Regions from separate parts of the Eremococcus coleocola ACS-139-V-Col8 genome, predicted to be linked through region 2. Evidence: predicted binding sites of a transcription regulator. Region 2 holds the regulator's gene; the other holds the start of a gene.
The links. The regulator NrdR, encoded in region 2, represses ribonucleotide reductase genes. The targets are predictions, from matches to a motif close to ACACNATATATNGTGT.
Positions count from the first base shown of each region.

Region 1 (6,976 bases), 310 kb from region 2:
CATAATTCCATTACCAGTAGTATCATGCGTATGGAGGTGAATCGGCATTTTGACTTCTGATTTTAAAGCTTTAATCAATTGATAAGCGGCTTCTGGTTTCAAGAGGCCTGCCATATCTTTAAGGGCTAGAACATGAACACCTTGTTTTTCGAGCTCTTTAGCTAATTTAACATAATAATCTAAGGTATAAACTTTAGACCGATTTGGATTCAAAATATCACCGGTATAGCAAATGGTCCCTTCGACCAGTTTGCCAGTTTCTAAGGCCTTTTCAATTGGTAATTTTAAGGACTCTAACCAATTTAAAGAGTCAAAAATCCGAAAGACGTCAATACCTTGTTTGGCAGATTCCGCAATAAAAGTCGCCACCAAATTGTCGGGATAATTTTTATACCCTACGGCGTTTGAGGCTCTTAATAACATTTGAAAAGGGATATCTGGAATTGCTTGTCGTAGGACTTGTAGACGTTGCCAAGGGCTTTCTTTTAAAAAGTTATACGCCACATCAAAAGTTGCCCCACCCCACATTTCTAGAGAAAAATAATCTTGCATAGTTTCGTTCATAAATGGAGCCACTAGCAACATATCACTTGTTCTTAATCGAGTTCCTAACAATGACTGGTGGGCATCCCGTAAGGTTGTGTCCGTTAGAAGGGGTGTTGACTCAGCCAAAATCTTCTCTACAACAGCTTGGGGACCAGCTTGATCAAGTAAATGTTTATATGATTGCTCTTGATGTTTATGACGTAACCAACGTTTACCTGGCCGATCCAAAGATTCTTTATGGAGTTGATACTGATGTCCTTCAACTTCGGGGACGATTCGTTTAGGAAAATCAGGTTTTGTTCCCTTTTTAATCCCTGGAAATCCATTAACTGAGACGTTGGCAATATATTTCAATAACTGAACGCCACGATTTCTTGGCGGAACAAACTCAAAAAGTTCTGGGTGATTATCAATAAAAGTGGTATCAAAATCACCTTGATTAAATTCAGGGTGTTTTAAAATATTCTCTAAAAAACGAATGTTGGTCTTGAGTCCAACCAAACGAATCTCACTCAAAGCACGTTGCATCTTTTCAATAGCGCCCTTCTTAGAGCGAGAATAAGAAGACACCTTAACTAATAAGGAATCGTAGAAGGGAGAAATCTGAGCCCCACCATAAGCATCCCCAGCATCAAGGCGGATACCAGCACCACCTGGTGAGTGGTATCCAATAATCTTACCAGAATCAGGGGAGAAGTTATTGAGCGGATCTTCCGTGGTAATTCGACATTGAATGGCAAAACCTTTTGCCTGAATGTCAGTTTGATGCGGCATATGGATGGCAGGCCCGAACAAGTCTTCTCCATCTGCGATCAAGATTTGACTTTTAACAATATCAATTCCAGTAATCAGTTCTGTCACCGTATGCTCAACTTGAACTCGTGGATTCACTTCGATGAAATAATAATCATCACCTGCTACTAGAAACTCGACCGTTCCTGCATTTTCATAACCAATATGGTTCATTAATTGTAAAGCCGCACGAGTCAATTTATCCCGCATACTTGGAGACAAGTTAAATGAAGGAGCGATTTCCACGACCTTTTGATGGCGCCGTTGAATTGAACAGTCGCGTTCAAATAAATGGACCAGGTTTCCATGTTGGTCGCCAATAATTTGGACTTCAATGTGTTTTGGATTTTCTACATATCGTTCCACATAAATAGAATCATCGCCAAACGATGTTTTGGCTTCTGATTTGGCTCGGTCATAAGCTTGTTCAAGTTCGTCGGCTTGACGAACAATGCGCATCCCCTTACCACCGCCGCCATTGACCGCTTTAATCATTATTGGATATCCATGTTCTTGAACAAAGGATTTAACTTCTGATAAGGACGCCACGCCTCCTTGAGAACCAGGAATTACAGGTAAATCAGCAGCTAGAGCAGTTTCTCTTGCTTGAGTTTTATTCCCGAACATTTGCAAATGTTTTACTTGAGGTCCAACAAAAATAATTCCCTCTTCAGCACATCTTTGGGCAAACTCTTGATTTTCTGATAAAAAACCGTAACCTGGGTGAATTGCATCCACACCTTTTTCCTTTGCTAAGTTTATAATCCCTTCAATATCAAGATAGGCCTCAATGGGACCTAAATCCTCACCAATTAAATAAGAATAATCGGCCTTTTGTCGGTGTAAGGCACCAACATCTTCTTTAGAATAGATTGCAATGGTCTCAATGCCTAGTTCGTGACTTGCCCTGATAATCCGGGTAGCAATTTCGCCCCGGTTAGCAATGAGTAATTTGTGGATTTTATTCATAATTTCCTCCTATCGGGCCTTCGGTCCATTTCCTAATTGTAAACAATTATAGCATAGTATCCCTTTGCATTATCACTAATAAATCGGTAACTGGTAAAAAGGAAAAAATATTCCCTAACTAATTTTCTTCTTGGATAAAATCAGTTACTTCTTAAGTAACTTAGAAAGTCAATAATCTAAGTTAATTCTTTAAGAATGGAATGTTTTATTTTTCTTCAATTAAGAATGTTTTTTTATAAGGTCCGCAAACTTATTTGATTCTTCAAGACCGTAGGCGCCAACATGAATTTTTGTTCTTTTTTTCTCTTGTCCTAGCAAGAAATCTATATGTTCTTGACTTAAAGAGACATCATCACTTAGTCGTAAATCATCAACTTTAAAAGGAACACTAGTTAAAATAATTTGATCAAGATGTAAGCCATCTTTAACGAGGTCTTTTAATTTAGTGATGGAAGGAAAGACTAGCATGATGGTTTGATGCTTATCTTTTAAGAGTGGTAATTTAGTAATGGCCTGTTCTTGAGAATAATACCGACACTGAACATCACCAGCAATTGCCACTTCGATAAGTCCTTGTTTGAGCTTATCATTTACTAATTCATTATCCACGATAATGATTAGTTGTCCTTGAAATTCATGAAACCAACGTAAGCCAATTTGTCCATGGACATAATGGTCATCAACTAAAGCGATTATCTGCTTGGACATTTCTGCCCCTCCTTTTATTATCATTAACTTGCCAAATCATAATACAAAAACATAAAAACTGCAATATTTAGTCATGAGAATTGTCACCATTACTTATCTTTTATAGTATACTAGTTATAAGAATTAAGGATAAGGAGTATCAAATATGTTTCGTTTAACAAATCAAGTGAGTCAAAATCCCTTATTTACTGCCTTTGATATTGAAAAGAACAAATTAAACCATGTAAATGGACGTTTGATGGTTCTAAATAAAGCGAAAAGTCAAATTCTTTTTCGATTTGACCATCCAGTTAATTTAATCGAAGACAAAGGCTTGGCTTTGTTAGTTATAACTGATAACCCCCATGATCCTTCTAGCTTTCGTAAATATATCTTGAAAGGTGCGGTTCAAATCCGTCCTGGTAACTACTTTAATATTTTAGCCTTATCACAAACTAGCCAAGTCCTTCTCCTTCCCCAACAGAAAGACCATCCCCAACAAATTAAATTAGACTTTATTTTTGCAAGTAATATGGATTTTGAAGGACAGGTTCATTATTTTATGCCGCTTTCAATGACCTATGAATTTATCCGCGAGAATGAATCTTTAGTAAACCCCTTCCCCAATTTTTGGCATCTTTTAATCCTTGATCATGGTCAAATAACTTTAAAGCATAATCAGATGAATTTATCTCTTAATGATTCCCAATACGTTTTTTTACCACCTAACCAAGATTACAATTTGTTGGGTGTATCTAAACAAAGTTCTTATATCCTCCTACCCTTTACCAGCAAAATAGACTACCACTTTGATTCTGGAAAAATATTGACATTGAATCAAGTAAATAAGGACCTTATCCAGGAAATTATTGACTTACTTGCTTTATCTGCTCTTGACTATTTACAAAAAGCTAAAGTCTTCGCTCTATTCCAACTTGTTTTTATCAATCTCATTTCAAATAAAAATGAGAGACAAATTTTAAATAATACGACTAAGATGAAAGAAAAATCTGATAATAAAGCCTTTGAACTCATGGATACCTACATTAAACAAAATCTAGATAAAAACATTCAAGTAGCAGATCTAGCCAATTTATTTAAACTATCTCGGTCTACCCTCCAACAACTCTTTAATACCTATGTTAATATGACCCCCAAGCAATATATTAACCATTTACGTTTAAGTGAATCTAAGCGACTTATTCGTGAGTCTACTTTGTCTTTATCAGAGATTGCGTTGCAACTAGGGTTTGGATCTATCCAGTATTTTTCCCGTGCCTTTTCCCATGAATTTGGTATGAGCCCTTCCGCCTATGCCAAACAAAAATTTCAATGAGTTCATTCAAAAATTAAAATCAAGAAAAAAATAGACTATGTTCCTTTCACTGTAGAGGTGAACCGGACATAGTCTATAAAATTTATCTATGCTTATGCTAACTTAGCTAATAAATCTGGGCGGAAGCCATTAAAAGCAGGCTCATCATCTGCTTCAACAACTGGAACAGATTGAAAACCAAGGGCTTGGACATGTTCTAGTGCACTGGCATCTTCAAAGATATCAACGGATTTATAAGAAATTCCTTTATCATCTAAATATTTCTTTGTAAAATTGCATTGCATACAATTTGGTTTTGAATATACGGTAACCATATTTAATTCCTCATTTCATTAAAAATACTATAGTAGTATTTTAGCTTATTATGCAGAACTAAACAAGATGTATGGTTTAATTAGGTTAAAAAACACAATATATAGGGCACTTCTAGTGTTAAAACCTATTAGCACTAGAAGTAATCCATAGATTATGTAAGAAAGTTGTTATCAATTTTAATTCTATTCTTCACTCGTATTCAAGTTTTCTAATTCTTCATAGAGATCCGTCGTACTTAAATGTGTTATCTCATCCCTTTGATGGGAATTGACAATCCGGCCCCGGTGTAAGACCAAGATTTGATCAGCATACTTAATGGCATCAGCTAAGTGGTGGGTAATCATTAAGGTCGTTAAGTGAAAATCCCGCACCATAGTCTGGGTAATTTCCATGACTTGCCGGGCCGTCCGTGGATCTAGCGCAGCAGTATGTTCATCTAATAATAGAAGTTCTGGCTGTTTTAAAGTCGCCATTATTAAAGAAATAATTTGCCGTTGTCCTCCTGATAAGAACTCAATCGGAACATCGAGGCGATTTTCAAGGTCTAAATGAAATTTACTTAAATAATTAGCTAAGTCACTTTCCTTCTTTTTTGATAATGATAAAGCTAAACCGCGTTTTTCTCCCCTCTTCTCAGCCAATACGAGGTTTTCGAAAACAGTCATCCGTGGTGCCGTACCATGACTGGGGTTTTGGAATACTTGGCCAATTTTTGAGACAACTTTAGAAAGTGACATTTGATCGATTCTTTGGCCCGAAAGATAAATTTCTCCACTGTTAATATCAATTTGCCGGGTCAAAGCATTAAACAAGGTCGATTTACCCGCGCCATTCGTACCAATAATAGCAGTAGTAGACCCTTCTTCGATGGAAAAATTAACTTGGTCTAGAGAGGTAATAAGGCCCCCCGTTTTACGTTGGAAATTTTTGCTCACATTCTTAAAAATTACATGTGCCATTAGGCTTGCCCCTTTCTTTGTAAGCTATGTGGTAAGAAATAGCGAAACTTGGGTAAGGCTAAAAATACAGCTAAGACAAGGGCTGAGATAAGTTTGAAATCATTAGGATTTAAGCCCAATTGTAGGACAAATACCAAAATCAGACGGTATATAATTGCGCCCAAGACAATTGATATTAGGCGCACGAATAAAGTGACTTGTTTAGATAGTAAGAGTTCACCAATTACAATTGAAGCAAGAGCGATAACTACGGTGCCCGTCCCCATAGAAATATCAGTAAATGAGTTATCTTGTGAAATTAAAGCACCCGCTAAGGCGATTAGACCATTCGCAATCATTAGAGCTAAACAGGTCATAGATTTAGTTTTTATTCCGATAGATTGTGCCATCTTGGGGTTATCCCCCGTAGCGATCATGGCTTGACCAAGGTCAGTTCGGAAAAAGAATTGTAGGGCTAAAATTAGGATTAAACTGATTAAGAGACCAATAAAGAGTCGTTGGTAGTTTATATCTTCGATCCATGAAGCAATTAAACTATAAATCGTTTCTGAACCTCGGTAAGAGGCATTAGGTCGTCCCATAATCCGAAGATTAACCGAATATAAGCCTGTCATGGTTATGATTGATGCCAAAAGATCAGGTATATCAAATAAGGTGGTTAATAGGCCTGTCACTAGGCCAGCTAGCATCCCGAATAAAATAGATACCACTAGAACCAAAATCGGATGCATGCCCTGACTGGCAAACATAACGGAAGCAGCCGCTCCAATCGTAAAGGAAGCTTCAGAAGTTAAATCAGTGAATCTTAAGATTCTGAAGGAAATATAGAGTCCCATACCCATAATTCCCCAAAGAATCCCTTGGATTAAAGCAGAAAAATAAATAGTCATTCTTACTCACCTGCCACTGAGGTGACTTGGTCTTTTATTTCACCTGGCACCTTTAAGCCCAATAATTTAAGCGAATCTTCATTGACTAATACCTTGTAATCCTCAATATATTCGATGGGTAGTTGACCAATTTCTTGGCCACCTAAAACCTTACCTGCAAATTCAGCCGATTTTAGACCAATATCTTTTTGTTTAATTGCGGTACCTGCCACCGCTCCAGATCCAATCATTAATTCAACCGGTGAAAAAATCGGTTTTTTAGCTCGGTCTGTTACTGAAATGAGTGAGTCAAAGGCAGAGGCGATGGTATTATCAGAACCAATAAAGATTAAGTCTGTTTCATTAGCTAGTTTCTCAGCCACTGTCTGCATATCTAAGGCAGAAGAAATAGCTTGGACTTGCACCTCGAAACCTTGGCCTTCAGCAGCTTTTTGAGCTTTTTCAATTTCTGCCTTGGAATTGTCTTCTGAAGAAGAATAAAT
Region 1 is NZ_AENN01000015.1:6,186-13,161, forward strand. It holds gene HMPREF9257_RS03750 (pyruvate carboxylase) at 1-2,307, opposite strand, end outside; gene HMPREF9257_RS03755 (PTS sugar transporter subunit IIB) at 2,527-3,015, opposite strand; gene HMPREF9257_RS03760 (helix-turn-helix domain-containing protein) at 3,161-4,330, shown strand; gene nrdH (glutaredoxin-like protein NrdH) at 4,423-4,644, opposite strand; gene HMPREF9257_RS03770 (ABC transporter ATP-binding protein) at 4,828-5,604, opposite strand; gene HMPREF9257_RS03775 (ABC transporter permease) at 5,604-6,494, opposite strand; gene HMPREF9257_RS03780 (ABC transporter substrate-binding protein) at 6,497-6,976, opposite strand, start outside.
Region 1: nrdH (glutaredoxin-like protein NrdH) is a predicted target of NrdR. The motif match lies at 4,737-4,752, and genes of this name have one in related genera.

Region 2 (6,976 bases):
ATAGATCCCGCTACGTCTTCTATAGTTACGCCCGCATCAAATTCTTTTTGATTTCCATCAGGAAAAGTAAGTTTAATTTTTGCCATGTTGCATCCTCCTAAATTTAATTACCAATAAAAAAATCCCTTCACCGTCAGCCGACGGCAAGGGACGTTACATACATTCTAACGTGGTTCCACCCAAGTTCACTGTGTGATGGGTCACGCCCACACCAGCCTCAAAGAACTTAACGCGTTCACACGGCCGCCAATACTTGTTTCCGTTCCTGGCAACAATCATGAAGGGGTCTAAATCTAAGCTACCTTGAAGTGTCGCACCGTCCCACTTCTCTCTAGAAAAAATAACCTAAACCGTTGGCTTCAATCTTATTTGCACTAATTATAACACTTAGGTTAGTAAAAACAAGGGGAATGTGAGATTTTGGAGAGAATGGTAGTATATTTTAAAGGCCTCGCTCATAGTAAATCATTCCGCTTTTTTTATAAGTAGCTGATACTTTATTGCAGCATATAGTCCATCTAAGTCAATAGATTATTAGATAACTGAGTAACAATCGAGAAAATCAGAGATTTTCTTTCCTTTCGACTTGATTAACTTTCCGGTTTAACCAGGCAGCCGTTTATGATCAACTCTAAGTAGACAAAGACGATGCCAATCTATTTTATTCACACCGCCAGACAAAATTCAGTGCAAATCCATACTCATTCACACCGTCAATTCACTATTAACCATCATCTAGCCAATCCGCCCCACAAAAAAAGCCCACCTTCCGGTGAGCTCTATATATTAGACAGACTATCAAGACCGTCCCATCTGCCGGCGATTAGCCCCAGACAGGGTGGTTTCTTTGGCTAAATATTTAATTCGTTCCATAATCCGTGCAGCCTTGGTGGCTTCAACGCCACCCTTCACATTGGCCAAATGTTGTTCCAACTCGCGCAAGTTAAAATTAGAGGTAAAGAAAGTTGGTAAGGACTCTTTCATCCGGTATTCCAAGAGAATATTTAGGATTTCATCCCGAACCCAAGGCGTATTCGCTTCGGCACCGATATCATCAATAAAGAGCACATCCACTTGCTTCACCCTGTCCAGTAAGGACTGGACATTCTTGGTATTAATAGCCTCCTTCATATCCTGAACAAAAGTCGGATAGTGAATCATGGTAACAGAATGGTGACTTTCAACCAAACGGTTAGCCAAGGCACCAAAAATATAAGTCTTACCAACTCCAAATGGTCCTGATACATATAGACCCTGAAGGCCAGTTTGACCCGCTTCATAGGCTTCCACAAAATTCAACACTTCTTGCATCAAGGCCTTACGTTCAGGGGTATTCCACTCAATGTCTTTCAAGCTTGCCTGACGGACATCCTTGGACATCATCCGATTATTCAATAACCGGCCCATTTCCGCTTGCTTACGAGCTTGTAGAAAAGCTTCCGTCGGATGGTAGGCCACATCAATATAATGACGCCCTAAAACCAAACTTGGTACAAAGGCCGGTTTATCTTCCGCCGGTGCTGCTTCATAGGTTTTCATTGACGTCATAAATTCATTGAGCTTGGAGATAGATGCTTGTAAATAATCTTGATTGATCCGGTCCTGGTTGGCCTGCAAAAATTTGCGGATTGCTGGGTAAGCCATCAAATCACGCAAATGTTCCTGGTAGCGCGCCCGATTGCTTGCCTGGACGGGTAAATCTTTCATTATATCTTGAATTGATTTCATTCTTGATGGTCCTCCTTATACAACCTATCTAAGCGGGCTTGAATGGTTTCTTCATCCACTTCTTGACCCGTGTGATCCTTCAGGGGCTGACCTTCATTATTGCCGGCATCCTGACCTTGATCCATCCATGAAGGCCGTACTTCCCGGTAACTACCTGTTTTATTGCCCTGATAAACTTGGTAAGGTAGCTTACTTTGGTCTTTCTTAGTTTGGCCAATATAAGCCAAAATATCACTAATATCTTTGAGACCCTTTTGTTGCCATTCATTAGCCACCCGCTGCAAGTCAGACTTATACAAGTTAGGCCGTTTGGAAATAATTAATAAATAATAAATTAAAAAATTCAAACTATCCGTTGGTAAATTAGTTTTTTCTTGTAAGTCCTTGACAAAAAAATGTTCCTGGTCGGTCGCAAAGCCTTTTTTAGCTTCTTTGGATTTGATCAGGAAGTCTTGGACAGACATCACCTGGCATAAGGCCATAATATTAATGTCCTTGTCATTGAGTTTAGGATACTCTTGGTGTAACTTCTGTTTAATTTTCTGTAAACTTTTTTGACTTTGGACCGTAGATCCCTGGGCACCTTTATTCCTAAACTCAGGCCGGCGTTCGACTATCTCCTTCATTCGGTCCAGTTGCACCCGGCCATTCAAATGATTGGTGGCTAAGTTGGTAACCCGCACCAGGTCAATTTCATTCAAGGCATAAAGTTGATGCAAGCCTAAGACTTGTGCTTTAAGGTCACCGGTTAATTCACTGTGGTCAATGCCTTCTGCCATCATATACTTCAAATACTTGGCATAGTCAAAATTAGCTGAAGAAAGAATCGTGTTAGTTTCAGCTTCCTTAGCCGCTAGCTGACTAGAATTTTCTTGGTGGTGCCAAGTTTGAGACAGATTCAGATGATAAACTTGGTCAAATGCTGTCGTAATTTCAGTGAATAATTCATCATTCACCCGGTATTCGACCTGGGCTTGAACTAAATTATCATAGGCTATCTGACCAATTTGTTTGTATAACAAGGCAGAGTACAAAGGATGATTAAAAAAATCATACCAAGATAAAGGCTCATGTAATACATATAAAATCGTTTGTTTTTGGTAAGACCCCTGCGAACTCTTATCCCGATAGGTTTGAATTAAACCAATCCCTTCTAAACGTATCCGGGCTTGGTCAAATTGGTCTAGTCCCATATTTAACTGGGCCAAGAGTTGGGCATGAATAAAGGAATCGGATAAATGGTTTAAGCCCGTTTGAAACTGAAATAAGGTGACATAGAGGGCTTGAGCCTGGGCACCAATAATGGGTAAATAGGCTTGGGTCAAAACTTCCAAGTCTTGAACGGTCAAATTATGATGGCGGTTCACCACAAAGGGTTGGTTGGCTTGCATGATATGACTCATTGAACATCTAACTCCATTTGTTTTGGCCCATTCGGGTCATCTTTTTCATTGGCTGCCAATTTGGCTTCCATTTCTTCTAATTCTTTCAAAAACATTTCCTTAGATTGGAATTCCCGGTAAACAGAAGCGAAACGAATATAGGCCACTTCATCGAGTTCCATTAATAAAGGCATGACTAATTCACCGATGTCTCGACTTTCAATTTCATGGTCAGACCAATCGCGAATTTGTTCTTCCACCTTAGCTGCTAACTCGGCCATTTGCTCATGGGCCACCGGCCGCTTTTCAGCCGCTCGAACAATCCCCCGCAATAATTTTTCCCGGGAAAATTCTTGGCGGGTTCCATCGCGTTTCACTACTAATAAAGGAGCATGCTCAATCCGCTCATAGGTATTAAAACGATAATGACATTCAAGACACTCCCGCCGCCGCCGAATGGACCGCCCATTATCAGCCGGTCTAGAGTCAATTACTTTTGAATTCTGGACATGACACTTAGGACACTGCATGACTTCACTCCTTTACTTAGCTTGCTTATCTTCTATTATATTAATTCTGTCAAGGCTTGGTCAACTTGTTTCAAGGTATTTTCAATGATTCCGCGATTATCTATGACCACATCAGCTTGTTGGGCCTTCTCTTCAATAGGATATTGACTGGCAATCCGATCCTTGGCATGGTCCAGGTCATAATGGTTGCGATCTAACAAACGTTTTAACTGGGTGTCTTCATCCACATAGACTAACCAGACTTGATCCGGTTTGACTTGGTCCAAATAGTTAACCCCTACTTCAAAGTACAAAGGCATATCGACAAAAACCAGCTCAGCTCCGGCTTGCCGGTAGTCATCCAAGCCTGCTTTCGTCGCTTTAAAGACTAGGGGATGGACGATTTGATTCAAACGGTCCCGCCATTTAGAATCTTGAAAAACTAACCGTGCGACTGCATCTCGGTCTAGGTTGCCTTCTGGAGTCAAAACTTGAGGCCCAAAATCAGCCACAATCTGACTCAAACCTTGAGAACCAGGTTCTACCGCCTGACGAGACAGGATATCCGTATCAATGACAGGATAACCCTTTTCTAGTAAATAGTTAGAGACAGTCGACTTTCCTGTCGCAATACCTCCGGTTAAAATAACTTGCTTCATATTACACCTCATATAAGGGCTGACAAATAGGACAATAATGGGTACCGCGTTGCCCCACCACCATCTTCTCAATGGGATGACCACAACGGGGACAAGGCTGATCGGTCTGACCATAGACAGCCAATTGAACTTGAAAAGACCCTGCTTCCCCTAAGGAATTCAAGTAGGTTCGGATGGTTGTTCCTCCAGCCTCAACTGCCCGCGCTAGCACATCAATAATGGCTGCATGCAAACGGCTGGCTTGGTCATAAGACAAATCCTTTGCTGGAGTCAAGGGATGAATCTGGGCCTGAAATAAAGCCTCATCCACATAAATATTGCCCAAACCAGCCACTAATTTCTGGTCTAACAAGGCTGGCTTTATAGCTCGGGAAATCTTGCCTAAGCTGGCATAAAAGCCATCCAATTTAAAACTTTCCGGTGTCGGTTCCGGCCCAATCTTCTTCGCCTTAAAATAATCTGCTAATTCTGTTTGGGGCATGAGTTCAAAGCGGCCAAACTTACGCACATCTTGGTATTGGAGTTGACTGCCGTCGGTAAAGGTCATGATCAAATGCACATGTTTCCCTTTTACTTCAGGAATCTGATCAACCGGATAGTAGAAATACTTGCCTTCCATCCGTAAATGGGAAACCAAAGCTAGACCTTGACTCAAGACAAAGATCAAATACTTGGCCCGCCGGTCCATCCGCTCAATGGTCCGCCCTTGTAGTTCTTGACTCCACTTAAGCAAATCCATCTCTGTCTTCACAATCCGCGGCCAATAAATATCAACTTGGTCGATAGTCAAGCCAGTCACACACTGGGCCAAGCCTCGTCGGTTGGTTTCAACTTCTGGTAATTCGGGCATAAACACCCCTCCTAAATCTTACTCTCTATTATATTGGATTTATGACTATAAAGCGAATATACTAGCCAAAAATCATTCCTAAATTATCAAATCTATTTGACCTGATAACGGGTTCCCTGACCTCGCCCTATCTTTTCAACATAGCCCTGGTCAATCAGCTCTTCTAATAAATTCAAAACCTTATTCTTACCAAAATCATTTTCCTCAATCAGGTCAGAACTGGCATTGGCATCATATTCTAGAGCCCGATAGACCTTCTGTTGATTTTGGCTTAGACCATATATCGACGCAATCACTGGTAAAATAATTTGAATCGAATTCTCAAACCACTTAAATTGGGGCTTCACCTGACTCATTGCTTAGGCAGCTTTAATCCGCTGAATACCTATGTCGAAACTTTCGATTAAGTTTAAAGAACGCAAAAAAACAAACGTAAAGTTTTAACGTTTGTTTTTTGTCGTTTATGTAATTATTTTCCATTACAAGCCAAGAATAATCTCAGGTATTTTCTTTACTTTCTTGGCTACTCAAGCACAAAATCCAAATCTTTCCTCACTTATATATCCACTAAAGAACAAACCTAGATTCTTTCTTTACTTCAGCACCAACTAAAGAAATACTCTCTTCTACCGAGCTCCAACCACTGCCTCAAGCACCAAACCTTACCAGCACCCTCTCCCTTCTCTTCTTTTCTTTCTGATTGAATGTAAAAAGGCTTCAACAATCCATGCCAGTCGCACGGAGAATGGACTGGCGCACATCAAAGACTTGGCAGCTTGCCTGCTTAGTCTTTGAGTAGCCAGCCAAGTCCTTCAATGGGCCCGCCCATTGAAGGACGATTCCGCGACCTGCTTGGGATTGTTCGAAACCTTATATTTACTCAATTTTCTTTAATTTTGTCACTACTACCTTTTGCCAGCAATCACTATATTACTTTAATCAGTACTCACATTTGCCGGCACAAACCCTCTGACGACCTGCCACAGATTTTTGTCTTATTTCAACTCATACCAGTCGTTGGCTTGATTGTATTCCACCTTGAGTGGCACATCCAATTCCACACAGGATTCCATAATATCCGGCACCAAATCTGACAAGACTTCCATCTCCTCAGCCGGCCCTTCCAAAATCACCTCATCATGGACAGACAGCAACAAACGTGACTGCAACCCTTTTTCATCCAAAGCATCCTGAATCCGCACCATGGCAATCTTAATAATATCCGCTGCCGTTCCTTGAATCGGCGAATTCATGGCCGTCCGTTCGGCAAAGGACCGAATATTGAAATTGGAAGCATCGATATCAGGCAAATAACGACGACGCTTGAACAAGGTTTCCACATAACCCTTTTCCTTGGCCTCCGCCACAATATCCTCCATAAACTGGTGGATATCGGGATATTTTTCAAAATAATTCTCAATAAAAGCCTTGGCATGTTTCCGGGGAATATTCAAGTTGTTGGACAAGCCGTAATCAGAAATCCCGTACACAATCCCAAAGTTAACCGCCTTGGCTTGGCGACGTAGGTTGGCATCAATCACTGTGTCAGGATCCAAACCAAAGACCCGGCGAGCCGTAGCCTCATGAATATCTTCACCCGATTTGAAGGCTGCAATCATATGCTGGTCTTGAGCAATATGGGCCAGGACGCGCAATTCAATTTGGGAATAATCGGCCCCAAAGAGTTGCCAGCCTTCATGGGCTGGCACAAAAGCCTGGCGGATGCGCCGACCTTCTTCGATCCGGGCCGGAATATTTTGCAAGTTAGGGTCTGCCGACGATAGTCGACCCGTTTGAGTTAAGGTTTGGACAAAACGGCTGTGGATTTTGCCGTCTTCCTTGATATAA
Region 2 is NZ_AENN01000015.1:320,134-327,109, forward strand. It holds gene thrS (threonine--tRNA ligase) at 1-86, opposite strand, end outside; gene dnaI (primosomal protein DnaI) at 799-1,728, opposite strand; gene HMPREF9257_RS05255 (DnaD domain protein) at 1,725-3,131, opposite strand; gene nrdR (transcriptional regulator NrdR) at 3,128-3,640, opposite strand; gene coaE (dephospho-CoA kinase) at 3,676-4,278, opposite strand; gene mutM (DNA-formamidopyrimidine glycosylase) at 4,280-5,128, opposite strand; gene HMPREF9257_RS05275 (helix-turn-helix domain-containing protein) at 5,221-5,484, opposite strand; gene polA (DNA polymerase I) at 6,124-6,976, opposite strand, start outside.